DNA from 2 places in the Bacillus sp. JK106 genome. Region 2 is predicted to be linked to the other one. Evidence: predicted binding sites of a transcription regulator. Region 2 holds the regulator's gene; the other holds the start of a gene.
The links. Region 2 encodes Rex, which represses fermentation and respiration genes when NADH is low (regulators of the CRP and FNR family bind a similar motif). Its sites were predicted from a motif close to TTGTGAAATATTTCACAA; they were not measured.
Positions count from the first base shown of each region.

Region 1: a site for Rex is predicted at 1,663-1,680, ahead of ACWJJS_RS01910 (nitrate reductase subunit alpha). Genes of this name have one in related genera too.

Region 1 covers NZ_JBSJQC010000001.1:364,440-372,303, forward strand. The annotation lists gene fnr (fumarate/nitrate reduction transcriptional regulator Fnr) at 1-199, shown strand, start outside; gene ACWJJS_RS01900 (YwiC-like family protein) at 230-949, opposite strand; gene ACWJJS_RS01905 (cyclic nucleotide-binding domain-containing protein) at 1,092-1,568, shown strand; gene ACWJJS_RS01910 (nitrate reductase subunit alpha) at 1,745-5,431, shown strand; gene narH (nitrate reductase subunit beta) at 5,421-6,884, shown strand; gene narJ (nitrate reductase molybdenum cofactor assembly chaperone) at 6,910-7,467, shown strand; gene narI (respiratory nitrate reductase subunit gamma) at 7,464-7,864, shown strand, end outside.
Region 2 covers NZ_JBSJQC010000005.1:2,129-9,992, reverse strand. The annotation lists gene groES (co-chaperone GroES) at 1-250, opposite strand, end outside; gene ACWJJS_RS17465 (CPBP family intramembrane glutamic endopeptidase) at 487-1,221, shown strand; gene ACWJJS_RS17460 (YdiK family protein) at 1,218-1,409, shown strand; gene tatC (twin-arginine translocase subunit TatC) at 1,451-2,209, opposite strand; gene ACWJJS_RS17450 (twin-arginine translocase TatA/TatE family subunit) at 2,216-2,386, opposite strand; gene ACWJJS_RS17445 (redox-sensing transcriptional repressor Rex) at 2,405-3,052, opposite strand; gene moaC (cyclic pyranopterin monophosphate synthase MoaC) at 3,049-3,561, opposite strand; gene ACWJJS_RS17435 (ABC-F family ATP-binding cassette domain-containing protein) at 3,701-5,629, shown strand; gene tsaD (tRNA (adenosine(37)-N6)-threonylcarbamoyltransferase complex transferase subunit TsaD) at 5,853-6,893, opposite strand; gene rimI (ribosomal protein S18-alanine N-acetyltransferase) at 6,886-7,341, opposite strand; gene tsaB (tRNA (adenosine(37)-N6)-threonylcarbamoyltransferase complex dimerization subunit type 1 TsaB) at 7,352-7,864, opposite strand, start outside.

The sequences.
Region 1 (7,864 bases), on a different contig from region 2:
CATCGTGCTGACAAATCAGGATTTGGCTAAGTTTTGCGCGGCGGCAAGGGAGAGCGTCAACCGCATGCTGGGAGACCTCCGCAAACAAGGGGTTATTTCGATAGACGAAACCGGAAAAATTATTTTGCACAAACGGGACTATTTACGATGTGAGATCGAGTGTGAAAATTGTCCGCTTGAGATCTGCAATATTGACTGAAAAAACAAGGGCAGCCGATGTCCTTGTTTTTCAGCTTGTGATACATATACACATGACGACGAAAAAGAAGCCGGCATTTACGATTTCCAGAATGCCGATTGTTTTCACCGGCCAGTCTCTTCCATGAAAAAACCAGGCCCGCAGACTGCTTGGGATAAAAGCGAGAAACGCCCAGCCTGCCCCGAGAAGGGCCGATAAAAAGGGGAGCAAGAGGTGATATCCCCATGACCAGTAAGCAAACCTTCTGTTTTTTCTCTCCCTTATGACCGATTTCACATAAAAAGAACTCCCGACAAAAAATAAAGCGGATTGCAAGAATAGAAACCAAGCCCAGCCGTCAAGGATTCCCGTTCCCAGCCAGCAGCTCGCAAGCCCGCCCGAACAAAAGAACAGAACACCCGCAATATCATTCGTGAGCGCCCGTTCGTTTTTTCGGCGGGCATAATGCGTATGTATGAGAAACAGCGGCAATAAAAAAACGCCGATCCAGACGAGCTGCGGCTTATGAAAGACAGAAATGATCAAAAAGCAGCAGGCTGGAAAACCGTAATACCATATCCACTTTTGATAGGGCTGAAGCTGTTTCTTTTTCAAAGCGAGCGAAACGGGATAAACCGTCAAGTAAAGGAACAGCCAGCCCAGAAAGAGCGGAATATGCCAGAAAACCGGGCCTCCCTTGACCATGCCGAGTAAAAATGGAATCAGCAGCATCGCCCATGCGCCGTGCTGCTTCGGAATCATCGCCTTCATCGAAACCCTCCTTTTTATTTCATTATAAGTGCAAACACTCTCCTGATAAGTGACCTTTATCATACAAGCTGTGAAATACATCACTGCCGCGCGGGCTCAATCGGGCTACACTAAAGATATCAATAGCACAGGAGGCTTTCCTATGAATCAGTGTGACTATTTATTATTTCTGAAACAACTTCCTATGTTTAATGAAGTGCCTCTGTCCATTGTCGAAACCTTGCTGAAAAACGGGACGTTTATCCGCGGCTCATCTGACCAATCTCCATCCTTTCTTCATTCACAATCCGTTTATATTGTATTGAAAGGCAATATCCGTTTTACGGACAGCAGGCTCCCTGAAGGGTCACAAACCGTTGCGCTGTGGGAAAAAGGCGATGTGTTTCCGATTGATGAAAAAGGCGGGCTCTCTTTATCGCCTTTTATCTCAGTCAATGCCTCACCGGATATTCTGGTACTCCATATTCCATATTCCGTATTTAAGCAAATGATGTCTTACCATCCGCGGCTGCAAATGAACTTTTTGGCGATGCTTCAGCAAAATGTCTTCTGTTCCTATCAGTTGTTTTTGCGGTATCTGCATACATCACGGGATGAAAACGCCGAACCCGGTTCTTAAACAGAACCGGTTTTTTTGATGACGCGGGCGTCCCTATATCGTTTGAAAATCCTTCCTGCTGCTCTGTGTGAACGTTTTGTGAAAAAAGCAGAGTGTGTGACATAGTTCACAAGGTGATGCGCCGTCTCTGTTTATAGTGTACATAGCATCACCTGACTCGGAAGGAGTGAACGATCATGAAGAAAAAGAAAATGAGTCCGTTGCTCAGGAGATTAAACTATTTTTCTCCTATCGAACATCATTCAAATAAACATAGCCAAACGACAAGCGAAGATCGTGATTGGGAGAATGTATACAGAAACAGATGGCAGTACGACAAAGTCGTTCGCTCCACCCACGGCGTCAACTGCACGGGTTCTTGCAGCTGGAATATTTATGTGAAAAACGGAATTGTCACGTGGGAAGGACAAAACTTGAATTATCCATCAACAGGACCGGATATGCCTGATTTCGAACCGAGAGGCTGTCCGCGCGGGGCCAGTTTTTCATGGTACATCTACAGCCCGCTCCGTGTGAAATATCCATATGTGCGAGGTGTGCTGATCAATTTGTGGCGGGAAGCACTGCAGACGCATCAAAATCCGCTGGATGCCTGGAAATCGATCGTTGAAAACCCTGAAAAAGCGAAGTCCTATAAACAGGCAAGAGGGAAAGGCGGATTTGTCCGCGCGGAATGGCCGGAAGTGCTGAAGCTGATTTCAGCCTCTCTGCTGTATACAGTGATGAAATACGGGCCTGACCGGAATGTCGGTTTTTCTCCGATCCCGGCGATGTCCATGATCAGCCACGCATCAGGTTCGCGATTCATGTCTTTAATCGGCGGCCCAATGCTCAGTTTTTATGACTGGTATGCGGATCTCCCGCCGGCATCCCCGCAAATTTGGGGTGACCAGACGGACGTTCCGGAAAGCAGTGATTGGTACAATTCAGGCTATATCATCACATGGGGCTCCAACGTTCCGTTAACGAGAACGCCTGATGCGCATTTTCTGGCGGAAGCCCGCTATAAAGGCGCCAAGGTCATTTCAATCAGTCCCGATTTTGCGGAGTCCTCAAAGTTTGCGGATGACTGGCTGAGCATCCGCCAGGGGACTGACGGAGCCCTGGCGATGGCGATGGGGCACGTCATTATGCAGGAATTTTACGTGAACCAAGAAACTGAACGTTTTATTGAGTACGCGAAGCAATACACCGATTTTCCATTCTTCGTCACTCTGTCAAAAGAGAAGGGCGTGTATACTGCGGGGCGGTTTTTGCATGCGAAAGACATCGGGCGGCAGACAAAGCATGATCAATGGAAGCCTGCGGTCTGGAATGAACAAACAAACGAATTTGCTATACCGCAAGGAACAATGGGCTCCCGCTGGGACGGACAGCAAAAATGGAACCTGCATATGATCGATGAAGACACTGGGGAACCGATTGAACCCCGTCTCTCCGTGCTCGGAATAGAGGACGAAATCGGCTCGGTGCGCATTCCGTATTTTTCAAATGACGGAAACAAAGTGCTTGAGCGGGATCTTCCTATTAAAAAATTGGATCTGAATGGTGAAGAGACGTACGTCACGACCGTGTTTGACTTGATATTGGCAAACTACGGCGTGAACCGGGGCATCGGCGGACAATCAGCCGCATCTTATGATGATCCCCGTCCGTTCACACCTGCCTGGCAGGAACAGATCACGGGAATTAAAAGAGAAGCCGTTATACAGATTGCCAGGGAGTTTGCTCAAAATGCGATCGATACAGACGGCAGATCGATGATTATCGTAGGGGCGGGAATCAACCACTGGTTCAACTCCGACACGATTTACCGTGCGGTGTTAAATCTTGTTTTACTCGTCGGCGCCCAAGGCGTAAACGGCGGAGGCTGGGCCCATTATGTCGGGCAGGAAAAGCTCCGTCCGGCTGAAGGGTGGCAGACGATCGCAACCGCAAAGGACTGGGAAGGCGTGCCTAAACTGCAAAACGGCACCTCATTTTTTTACTTTGCGACAGACCAGTGGCGTTATGAAGACCAGCCGATCAGTGACTTGGCTTCACCGATCGCCGCGTCATCCCGCTACAAGCATCACGCCGATTACAATGTGCTGGCAGCGCGATTAGGGTGGCTGCCGTCCTATCCGACATTCAATCAAAACGGCATCAATCTGTATCAAGAAGCTGAGAAGGCGGGGGCGGCGACACCTGAAGACGTAGGTGCGTACGTGGCCTCACGGCTTCAAGAGAAAAAATTGAAATTCGCGATTGAAGACCCGGACAATGAAGTGAATTTCCCAAGGAATCTCTTCGTATGGCGGGCTAATCTGATCTCAAGCTCAGGAAAAGGGCATGAATATTTTCTCAAGCATCTGCTGGGGACTACGAACGGTCTGATGAATGACGACAGCGACAGCATCCGCCCTGAAGAAATCAAATGGCGGGAACAGGCGCCGGAAGGCAAGCTTGACTTGTTAATCAATCTCGACTTTCGAATGGCCGGTACGGCGCTGTATTCCGATATCGTGCTGCCGGCGGCGACATGGTATGAAAAACACGATCTCAGCAGCACGGATATGCACCCGTTTATTCATCCTTTTGCTCCGGCGATCTCGGCGCCGTGGGAATCGAGGTCAGACTGGGATATTTTCAAAGCACTGTCAAAAGCCGTTTCCGACCTGGCGGAAGAAGTCGAGATGGAGCCGGTGAAAGAGGTAGTCGCGACGCCGCTCCTCCACGACACGATGCAGGAATTGGCCCAGCCGTTCGGAAAAATCAATGACTGGAGCAAGGGCGAATGTGAAGCCATTCCGGGAAAAACGATGCCGAACATCCATGTCGCTGAACGGGATTACAAACACATTTTTCATAAAATGACCGCGCTCGGCCCTCATACGGCTTTAAAACCGAGCGGAACAAAAGGGATGAGCTGGTCGATCGCCGATGAATATGAATCGCTCAAAAAGAGACTGGGAGAAACCGATTCAGACGGCGTTGCCAAAGGATGCCCGAATATAAGTGAAGCAAAGCAGGCGGCAGAAGCGATTTTAACCCTGTCGTCCACCTCAAATGGAAAGGTCGCCGTAAAAGCATGGGAATCGCTTGAAAACATCACAAACCTGAAGCTGAAAGACCTGGCGGAAGAACGCGAGGAAGAATGCTTTACGTTCGAGCAAATTACAGCCCAGCCGAAAACGGTCATCACGTCTCCGGCTTTTACCGGCTCAGAAAAAGGAGGGCGCAGATACTCGCCGTTTACGACGAATGTGGAAAAATTAATCCCGTGGCGGACGCTGACAGGCAGACAATCCTATTATGTCGATCATGAACTGATGATGGAATTCGGTGAAACGATGGCGACATTTAAACCGATCCTCCAGCACCGTCCGTTCCTAAGCAAGCGGCCTGATCAAGAGGGCAAAGAGATCGTTCTTAATTATTTGACGCCGCATAATAAATGGTCCGTTCACAGCATGTATTTTGATTCCCTGCCGATGCTGACGCTGTTCCGGGGCGGGCCGACCGTGTGGATGAATAAAGATGACGCAGAGGACACGGATATCAAAGACAACGATTGGATTGAATGCTTCAACCGAAACGGCGTTGTCGTGGCGAGAGCGGTTTTGTCTCACCGGATTCCTAAAGGAATGGCGTTTATGCACCATGCCCAGGACCGCCACATCAACGTGCCCGGCACAAAACTGACGAATAACCGCGGAGGCACCCATAACAGCCCGACAAGGATTCACGTCAAGCCGACCCAGATGATCGGGGGCTACGCACAGCTCAGTTACGGCTTTAACTATTACGGTCCGACAGGGAATCAGCGCGATCTGAATGTCGTCATCCGCAAGCTGAAGGAGGTCGATTGGCTTGAAGATTAAAGCGCAGATCGGGATGGTCATGAACTTGGATAAATGCATCGGCTGCCATACGTGCAGTGTCACCTGCAAAAACACGTGGACAAATCGTTCCGGTGCGGAATATATGTATTTTAATAATGTAGAAACAAAGCCCGGCATCGGCTACCCGAAGCAATGGGAGGACCAGGACAAATATAAAGGCGGCTGGACGTTGAAAAAAGGAAAGCTTGAACTGAAATCAGGCCCGAAAACAAACCGGCTTGCAGGCCTTTTCTATAATCCGAATCAGCCGACGATTGATGATTACTATGAACCTTGGAACTATGATTATGAAACATTAACAAACAGTCCGCAGAAAAAGCACCAGCCGGTGGCGCGGCCGAAATCGTCCTTGACGGGTGATTTTATGAATATCGAATGGGGCCCGAACTGGGAGGATGATCTCGCGGGCGGCCATATTACAGGGCTTGAAGATCCAAACGTTCAAAAAATGGAGGAATCGATCAAAACAGAATTCGATGAGGTCTTTATGATGTATCTGCCCCGTATTTGTGAGCACTGCATCAATCCGGCATGCGTGTCATCCTGCCCGTCCGGCGCCATGTACAAACGTGAGGAAGACGGCATCGTACTCGTTGATCAAAACGCGTGCCGTTCATGGAGATATTGCGTCTCATCCTGTCCTTATAAAAAAGTCTATTTTAACTGGCAGACGAACAAAGCGGAAAAATGCACACTCTGCTTTCCGCGCTTGGAGGCGGGGATGCCGACCATCTGCTCCGAAACGTGTGTGGGCAGAATCCGCTATCTCGGCGTCATGCTGTACGACGCGGACAAAGTGGAGGAAGCGGCCTCCGTTGAAAATGAAAAGGATCTCTACCATTCCCAACTGGACGTTTTTCTTGATCCGAATGATCCTGAGATTGCCAAACTGGCAAAAGAACAAGGCATCCCGGCTGAATGGATAGAGGCCGCGCAGCAATCGCCAATCTATAAAATGATCATCGATTGGAAGATTGCGCTGCCGCTTCATCCTGAGTACCGCACACTGCCGATGGTTTGGTACATTCCGCCGCTCAGCCCGATTATGAATCTCTTTGAAGGAAAAGGCAGCCGGCAAACGGCGGAAGATATTTTCCCGGCTATCGACCAAATGAGAATTCCGATTGACTATTTGGCGCAGCTATTAACGGCCGGTGATACGGATCATATTCGGTCAACGTTAAAGAAAATGTCCGTCATGCGTCAGTATATGAGGGCGGTTCAGACGAATAAATCCATCGACCCGGCACTGATCTCCGGTGTCGGTTTAACAGAACAGCAAATTGAAGACATGTATCGGCTGCTGGCGATCGCCAAATATGATGACCGCTTTGTGATCCCGAGCAGCCATCGAGAAGAAGTGTCTGATTTATACGCTGAACAAGGAAGCTGCGGTTTGTCATTTTCAGGCGGCCCCGGCTCTTGTTTCTAACTTTTGATAAATGAGGTGGAACAAGATGAACACCACAGACCGGCAAATCACATTCTCCGCTCTTTCCTGTCTCCTGTCTTATCCGGATGAAGAGTGGAGAGCCGGGCTTCCCGATTGGAAGGCTCTTATCCATGACATCACCAATCAGCAAATCCGTGAGAAACTGCTGCAATTTTTCGAGGCGGCAGCCAGGTTTTCTCGAGAAGCGCTGATTGAACACTATGTGTATACGTTCGATTTCGGAAAAAAAACGAATATGTACGTCACCTACTTTAACTCAGGCGAACAAAGGGAACGCGGCATCGAATTGCTGCATTTAAAAAACACCTACCAGCAATCCGGTTTCCTGCCGACAGAGAAAGAACTGCCTGATTACCTGCCGCTGATGCTGGAATTCGCCGCAGTTGCGGAGATTGAAGCGGTGAGAAGCGTGTTTGAGAAATACCTGTCCAATGTGAGGGAGCTGGCTTCCCGCCTCGAAAAAAATGACAGCATCTATGCTGAGCTGCTGCACGTGCTGCAGGCCGCGCTGGAAAACATCGGTGTACGTGAAAGCACTGAAGAAGGGGCTGTTCAGGCATGAGCGGGCAGATCCTGTGGGGGATTATGCCGTACATTGTATTGACGATCTTTATCGGCGGGCATATTTACCGCTATCAGCATGACCAATTCGGCTGGACGGCGAAATCAAGCGAGCTGTTAGAAAAGAAAAAACTCGCGGCGGGCAGCACACTTTTTCATTGGGGACTGCTGTGCGTTGTCGGCGGACATGTCATGGGAATTCTGATCCCGGAAGGCGTGTATACTGCACTTGGCATTTCAGAGCATACATATCACAAAATGGCGATCGGCGCAGGCCTGCCGGCGGGGATTGCGGCTTGTGCCGGACTAGTGATCCTGACGTACAGAAGGCTGTTTGACAAAAGAATCCGCAAAACCAGCTCCCCATCGGATATCCTGACGCTCATCCTGCTGCTGTT
Region 2 (7,864 bases):
AGATTAAGTATTCAGCACCTTCGTATTTCACTTCAGTACCGGCGTATTTTGAGAAGATAATGCGGTCGCCCTCTTTTACTTCTAAAGCAACGCGCTCTCCGCTTTCCAACACGCGACCTGAACCGGCTGCCACGATTTTGCCTTCTTGCGGCTTTTCTTTTGCAGAATCCGGTAATACGATTCCGCTGGCAGTTTTTTCTTCAGATTCTACGAGTTCAATGACAACGCGATCACCTAATGGCTTTAACAATGTAATAACCTCCTCAATAGTATGAATATGTAATTTTAGCACTCAGCTCTAAAGAGTGCTAACACAGTTATTATAATAAAGAATCTCACTTCCAATTTCAAGTCATAAGAATAAAAAATTTTCACGCTTACATGATTCTCTCTCACACTGATTTTCTCCTTTTTTCACGTCAAGTTCACTTGTGTTACAATAAGAACAAATAAGTTGATTTTATAGGATAAAGGAGTACATATCATTTGAGAAAACAGTATTGGTATATCATTTTGACATATGTTATCATGCAGCTTTCCGCATTGATCGGCATTCCTTTAATGTACAAATTCGGCTATGCGGGCGGGCACCCTACGAATGCGAATCTCACCATGGCTCAGGGGATTTATTCCGTCGTAAGCTTTTTTATCTGCCTGATTATCGTTCTCTTGATATTGAGAACCGCGCCGAAGCAGACATTAAGAAACGGGAAGAAAGCATCCGCCGGCATGTCCGTTCTCTGGGCGGTCGCGGGAATATGGCTCGCTTTATTTTCTCAGGGAATCGCCGGGATGATTGAGCAGTATGTCTTTCACGTGGACAGCGGTTCCGAAAACACGAAAGCCATTCTCAACATTATTAAAGCCATGCCGCTCATGATTATCGTTTCTTCTATCGTCGGGCCGATTCTTGAAGAAATCATTTTCCGGAAGATCATCTTCGGTGTATTATATGAAAAAACGAATTTCTTTATCGCCGGACTGATCAGTTCCGTCATCTTCGGCATTGTGCATCAAGACCTCACGCACCTGCTGCTGTATACGGCCATGGGCTTTACCTTTGCGTTCTTGTATGTGCAGACGAAACGGATTATTGTGCCGATATTCGCCCATGTCATGATGAATACCATTGTCGTGGTCATGCAGCTCGGCCCCGCCCAAAAATATATTGAACAGCATAGTGAGCAAATGCAATTAATTATTGGAGGATTGTTTGTATGAGGAACCCAATGACTTGGGGCTTGATTTATTTCGCAGTCGGCTGTATCTTTACGTATTTGGCCGCAAGCTCTCCGGGAAGCATGTGGTCTTTTTATTCCATACTGCTGATGGTTTTCGCCGCTTATAATATCAGCATCTCGTTTAAAATGTTCGCCTTCTCATTTAAAGTGAAGAAAAATCAAAAATAATAAAAGAAAAGCCATTTCTCATCATTGAGAAATGGCTTTTTTTATGCTGATACGTCCTGGTCAGATTCACTGCCGGTCTGCCTTTTCCGATACGCCGCTTTTGAAATCAGGATACTGATTTCGTATAAAATGCAAAGCGGAATGGTAATCATCAAGTGAGACAGCAGCTCAGGCGGCGCAATCATCGCGGCGATCACGAGCAGCACAAAATATGCGTACTTCCTGATCTTCGATAAAAACATCGGCGTGATAACACCGAGTCTCGTTAAAAACATGATCAGCACCGGCATCTGAAACAGCAGCCCGAACGGAATCGTCAGCTGCAGCAGAAAATGAAAGTATTCGGTGATCCCGATCACCTGGTTGACATCCAGGTCATTCGAGACCCGCTTCATAAAATCAACGACCAGCGGAAATAAAATATAATAAGAAAACGACACACCGCCGACAAACAGCACGATCGAAATCGGAATATAGCTGAGTGTTACTTTGCGCTCCTTCTCATACAGACCCGGGCTGACAAACGCCCAAATCTGATAGAGAATAATCGGCGAAGTCAAAATGATGCCGATGATAAACGCGAACTGCAAAAAGATAAACAGCGGATCCGTCAGGTTAAAAGCATTAAGGGTGAGCTCTTTTACTTCATCGGCTTTTTGAAGATACACAATGATAGGTTTTGCCAGAAAAAAGCCGGCAATAAAGAAAACCGTAAAGGATAACGCCACAATCAGCAATCGTTTCCGAAGTTCGGCAATATGCTCCACAAGCGTCATTTGATTCACTCTCATACGCGTCATCCTATCTTACTGTTCTTCTTTCTTTTTTTCCTCTTCTTCACCGGCTAATCCCTTAGTAGCGTTCTTAAATTCACGAAGCGTGTCCCCCGCCGCTTTTCCTAATTCGGGAAGCTTCTTCGGACCGAAAATAATTACCGCCACCACACCGATAACCGCCAGGCTTCCAGGACCGATCATGTGCAGCTCCTCCTTTCGCTATTCAATTTCTTCCAAAACAGAATAATGCTTCAAGAAATAAACCAATGATTGAAGCTCTACAGCTAAATCTATATGATGAATTCGAATGTGATCCGGCACATTCAAACGGGCCGGCGTAAAGTTAAGGATTCCCTTGATTCCGAGCGCCACGAGCCGGTCGGTGATTGACTGGGCGGCAACCGCCGGAACGGTAAGAATCGCCACGGGTTCATCCTTTATGTGAAGCTCTAAATCATCAAGATCAAAGACAGGCACACCGCCTACCTCAGTTCCTATTTTACTCTGATTTACATCAAAAGCCATAGATATTTTTGTGTTATTATTTTTTGTGAAATTATAGTGAAGAAACGCCGTCCCTAAATTCCCGACACCGATCAAAATGACGTTCGTCGTTTCATCCTGATCCAGTGTTTTTCTGAAAAATGACAGCAGGTAATCCACATTATAGCCGTATCCTTTTTTGCCGAGCGCCCCGAAATAGGAAAAATCCCGGCGGATCGTGGCCGAATCGACTTTTACCGCGTCGCTCAGTTCAGCTGATGAAACGCGCTGCTTTCCTGAGGCGTGTAAATTCTTTAAAAAGCGATAATAAAGCGGCAGCCTTTTTGCCGTCGCCTGTGGAATTTTTGATTGATCCTTGTTCATGATTGGTCCTCCACTTTATACTCAGATGCATCTCTTTTAAAATCACCGTTTTTGCCTCCTGTTTTTTCCATGAGGCAGGTCGGGCCGATGACCATTCCTTTATCCAGCGCCTTGCACATGTCATACACGGTCAAAGCGCAGACTGAAGCGGAAGTTAGCGCTTCCATTTCCACACCTGTACTCCCTTTCGTTTTTACGCTTGCCTGTATATGAAGAACGGCTTCGGAATCCTTTTCCTCCCAGCCGAATGAAATGTCGACGCTGCTTAAAGAAAGCGGGTGGCACATCGGAATAATCGCTGACGTCTGCTTTGCGGCCATAATTCCTGCCACCTGTGCGACAGCCAGCACGTCTCCTTTTCCGATCTCGCGGTTTTTGATTCTGCTGTACACGTCATGCTTCATGTGTACGCTGGATATCGCAGCGGCAGTACGGACTGTTGAAGATTTATCGCTTATATCCACCATGCGGGCACGGCCTTCTTCATTAAAATGAGAAAATCCATTCATATTTAAACTCTCCTTACTTCTGATCATACACTATTTTCTCCCTGATGTCTTATCCTATAATGTTCCAATTCTGATGTATTGTTTGCTGACAGCAGGTTGATAAGCTACACTTAACTTATTATAACAGAGGTGAAATAATATGATGATCTTACAAATTAATCAGCTATCCAAATCTTTTGGCGCTGATCCTATTTTAAACAATATAAAGCTTGAAGTCAGATCTCGGGATCGCATCGCCATAGTAGGCAGAAACGGAGCCGGCAAATCAACTCTCCTTAAAATTATCGCAGGTCACCTTTCATATGAAAAGGGTGAATTAATCAAACCGAAAGAATTAACGATGGGATATCTTGCCCAGCACACTGGCTTGGAATCCCAGCTTACCATAAAAGAAGAACTGCTGAGCGTTTTTGATTTCCTGAAAGCAATGGAAAAAGAGATGCGCTCTATTGAAGAAAAGATGGCCACGGCCGCCCCGGCGGAGCTTGAGACGCTGATGAAAACCTATGACAGGCTTCAGCAGGATTTCAAGGATAAAGGCGGCTATCAATATGAAGCGGACGTCCGATCTATCCTTCACGGACTCGGCTTCGGAAAATTTGACGATTCCGTGAAAGTGCAAAGCCTGAGCGGCGGTCAGAAAACAAGGCTTGCGCTCGGAAAACTGCTGCTGACCCAGCCTGATCTGCTTATTCTGGATGAACCGACGAACCATCTCGACATCGATACGCTTACATGGCTTGAGCATTATTTACAGGGATATTCAGGCGCAATCCTGATCGTTTCCCACGACAGATACTTTCTTGATAAAGTCGTCAGCCAAGTGTACGAGGTCTCCCGGACAGAAAGCAAAAAATACCTCGGCAACTACAGCGCCTATTTAGAACAAAAAGCCGAGCAGTATGAGAAAGACCTGAAGCTGTATGAAAAACAGCAGGACGAAATCGCCAAGCTTCAAGATTTTGTCGACCGCAATCTGGCCAGAGCTTCTACAACGAAAAGAGCCCAAAGCAGACGAAAACAGCTTGAACGGATGGACGTCATGGCCAAGCCGCTCGGGGATGAGAAATCCGCCGCCTTCCGTTTTGACATTACAAAACAGAGCGGAAACGACGTCCTGCGCGTACAGGATGTTTCCATCAGCTATGACGGCCAGCCGCCGCTCTTGAAAAACCTGACCTTCGGCATTACAAGAGGCGAAAGCGCCGCCCTCGTCGGACCGAACGGAATCGGCAAATCAACCTTGCTGAAAACGATTATGAACACGATCAGTCCGGAATCCGGGTCGATCACGTACGGTTCCAATGTCACAATCGGCTATTACGATCAGGAGCAGGCTGAACTGACATCGTCCAAACGCGTGCTGGACGAGCTGTGGGAAGAATATCCGGACATGCCGGAAAAAGAAATCAGAACATGCCTCGGCAACTTTCTGTTCAGCGGAGACGATGTCCTGAAACCGGTCCGTTCGTTAAGCGGCGGGGAGAAAGCAAGAGTCGCGCTTGCCAAGCTGATGCTTCAAAAAGCAAACTTTCTCATCCTTGATGAGCCGACAAACCACCTTGACCTGGACAGTAAAGAGGTGCTGGAAAACGCCCTGATCGACTACCCGGGAACACTGTTATTTGTATCGCATGACCGCTACTTTATTAACAGGATCGCCACAAGAGTGCTGGAGCTGTCACCTGATCATGCAGAAGAATATTTGGGAGACTATGACTATTACACCGAGAAAAAAGCACAGCAGCTGGAACTGGAAGAAATGAAGCGGCAGGAAAAGGAGCAGGCTCAGCCTGCCGGCAAGGTCAAACAGGATACGAAAAGAACTTACGAGGAAGAAAAAGAATGGAAGAAGAAAGAACGGCAGCGCCTGAGACGCATTGAAGAAATCGAAGCGGCCGTCTCATCCGCCGAAGAGAAAATCAGTGCCAATGAGGAGCTGCTGTGCGACCCTGACGTGTATCAGGATCATGAAAAAGTACAGACCATTCACGCGGAGAATGAAGCCCTGAATCAAGAGCTCGAAAACTTATTAGCAGAATGGGAGGAACTCTCCTCAGAAGAATAGAAAAAGTCAAGCACCTCTTTAAGGGGTGCTTTTTTATCCACAGCTATCCTCCTTGTCAGCCATTTAAGTAAGCGCTTTATACACACTATCCACAAAATTTTCTGACTTTATCCACTTTACTAACAACTTACAGTCCCTTATCCAGACTGGATTTCTGAATATATTCACAATCCTGTGGATATGTTAGAATTATCTGTTAATAAGTAAAAAAAAGCCTCACGTTTTACAACGTGAGACGATCAAAGGATGTTAATTCCAAACCGGGCTGTCCGTTCATATCGTACGAGCCCCGGATCCCCTTTTCAAAAGCAACGGTTCCGGCAGCCGCAATCATCGCTGCATTGTCCGTGCATAAAGAAAGCGGCGGGATGACAAGCTCGGGATCTCCTGAATGGCTGAATTCCCGCTGCAGTGCGGCTCTCAGCCCTTTGTTAGCGGCTACGCCCCCTGCAAGCAGCACTTGTTTAACCCCGTATTCTTTCGCGGCCTTAGAGGTTTTTGCCGTCAGTACATCAATGACACTCTGCTGAAAGCTTGCGGCAAGATCCTCCGGAGGAATCACCTCATTTTTTTGCGAGGCGTTATGAAGCGTGTTAATCACGGCTGATTTCAGGCCGCTGAAGCTGAAATTGTAAGACCCTTCTTCCAGCCACGCACGCGGAAGCGGAATGGAATCCGTTCCCGCAGCAGCTAGCTTATCAATCTGCGGCCCTCCCGGATAGGGAAGCCCCATCGTTCTTGCCACTTTGTCGTAAGCTTCGCCTGCGGCATCATCCAGCGTTTCACCGATAACCTCGAATGAACCGTGCTCTTTCATATAAACCAATTCCGTATGTCCGCCTGACACAACCAAAGCAAGCGCCGGGAACTGAAGCTCTCCTATCAGCCTGTTTGCATAAATATGGCCCGCAATGTGATGGACGCCGACTAACGGTATTTGATGGGCAAAGCTTAACGCCTTTGCCGCATTGACTCCGATTAACAGGGCTCCGACAAGTCCGGGTCCTTCCGTTACAGCAATCGCATCAAGATCATCAAAGCCCATCTCCGCCTTTGAAAGAGCTTCCTCAATCACAAGGGTAATCTGCTCCACATGATGTCTGGACGCTATTTCAGGCACGACCCCGCCGAAACGTTTATGGCTTTCAATTTGAGAAGCGACAACGTTTGAAATGATGTCTTTTCCGTTTTTCACGACTGAGGCCGCAGTTTCATCACAGCTTGTTTCGATTCCTAATACATAAATATCTTGTTTTTCACTCATGTAATGTCACCCACATTAATAACGCGTCTTCCCCGTTATCTGTATAGTATTGTTTTCTGATTCCTCCGGCCTGAAGACCGAATTTCTTATATAAGGATTGGGCGGGATGATTTGAGACCCTGACTTCGAGAGAGAGCCTTCTTGCCTTTTTTTCTCTGCACAATTCTATCGCAGAGCGAAACAGCGCTTCTCCCAACGATTGGCCCCGATATTCCGGCTTAATGGCTATGTTCGTAATCTGCGCGTCATCTATAATAATCCAGATTCCGCAATACCCCGCCAGACAGCCGTCCTTTTCAATAACAAGGTAGTGGGCATACGGATTTTCCAAAAGCTCATGATAAAATGAATCCTTCGTCCATGGAGAAGTAAAGGATGCTGTTTCAATTTCATAAATTTGATCAATATCTTCCGGCCGCATGCTTCGAATCGCCGTTTTCGTTTTCATCCCTATCACCCTATTTTTGAGATTCCATCCATTTCGCTTCAGCCTCTGCCAGACGCAAATAATCCGGAACAAGGCTGTGGACATCCGTTTCTTCTTTTTCCAAGCCTAAAAACGCCAGCTCTGACGGCCGCGGATTATGCTGTGCAGCCGTTCCTATCACTGCTTGAGATGTCATTTCATGCAGAATGGTTTCTTCATGAATGGCTGTATCGTGCCCTAAAAATAAAACCGGAGACGCTTTTTCTTTCAGCATGCCGAGCCAATCAGTCAAAAGGACATTCTGATCAGGAAGAACGGATTGTAATCGGCCGTCCTGATATTCATAAAGTCCCGTATATACCTGTCCGCGCCGGGCATCAAATAACGGGCAGATCAGTCCTTGAAAGTGCCGTCCGTTAGCCGCCAGCACCTCCAGGCTCGAGACAGCGGAAACCGGAAGCTTCAGCGACCATGCCAATGTTTTTGCCAGCGTCACACCGATTCTGACACCTGTGTACGATCCCGGTCCTTTCGCCACCGCTAT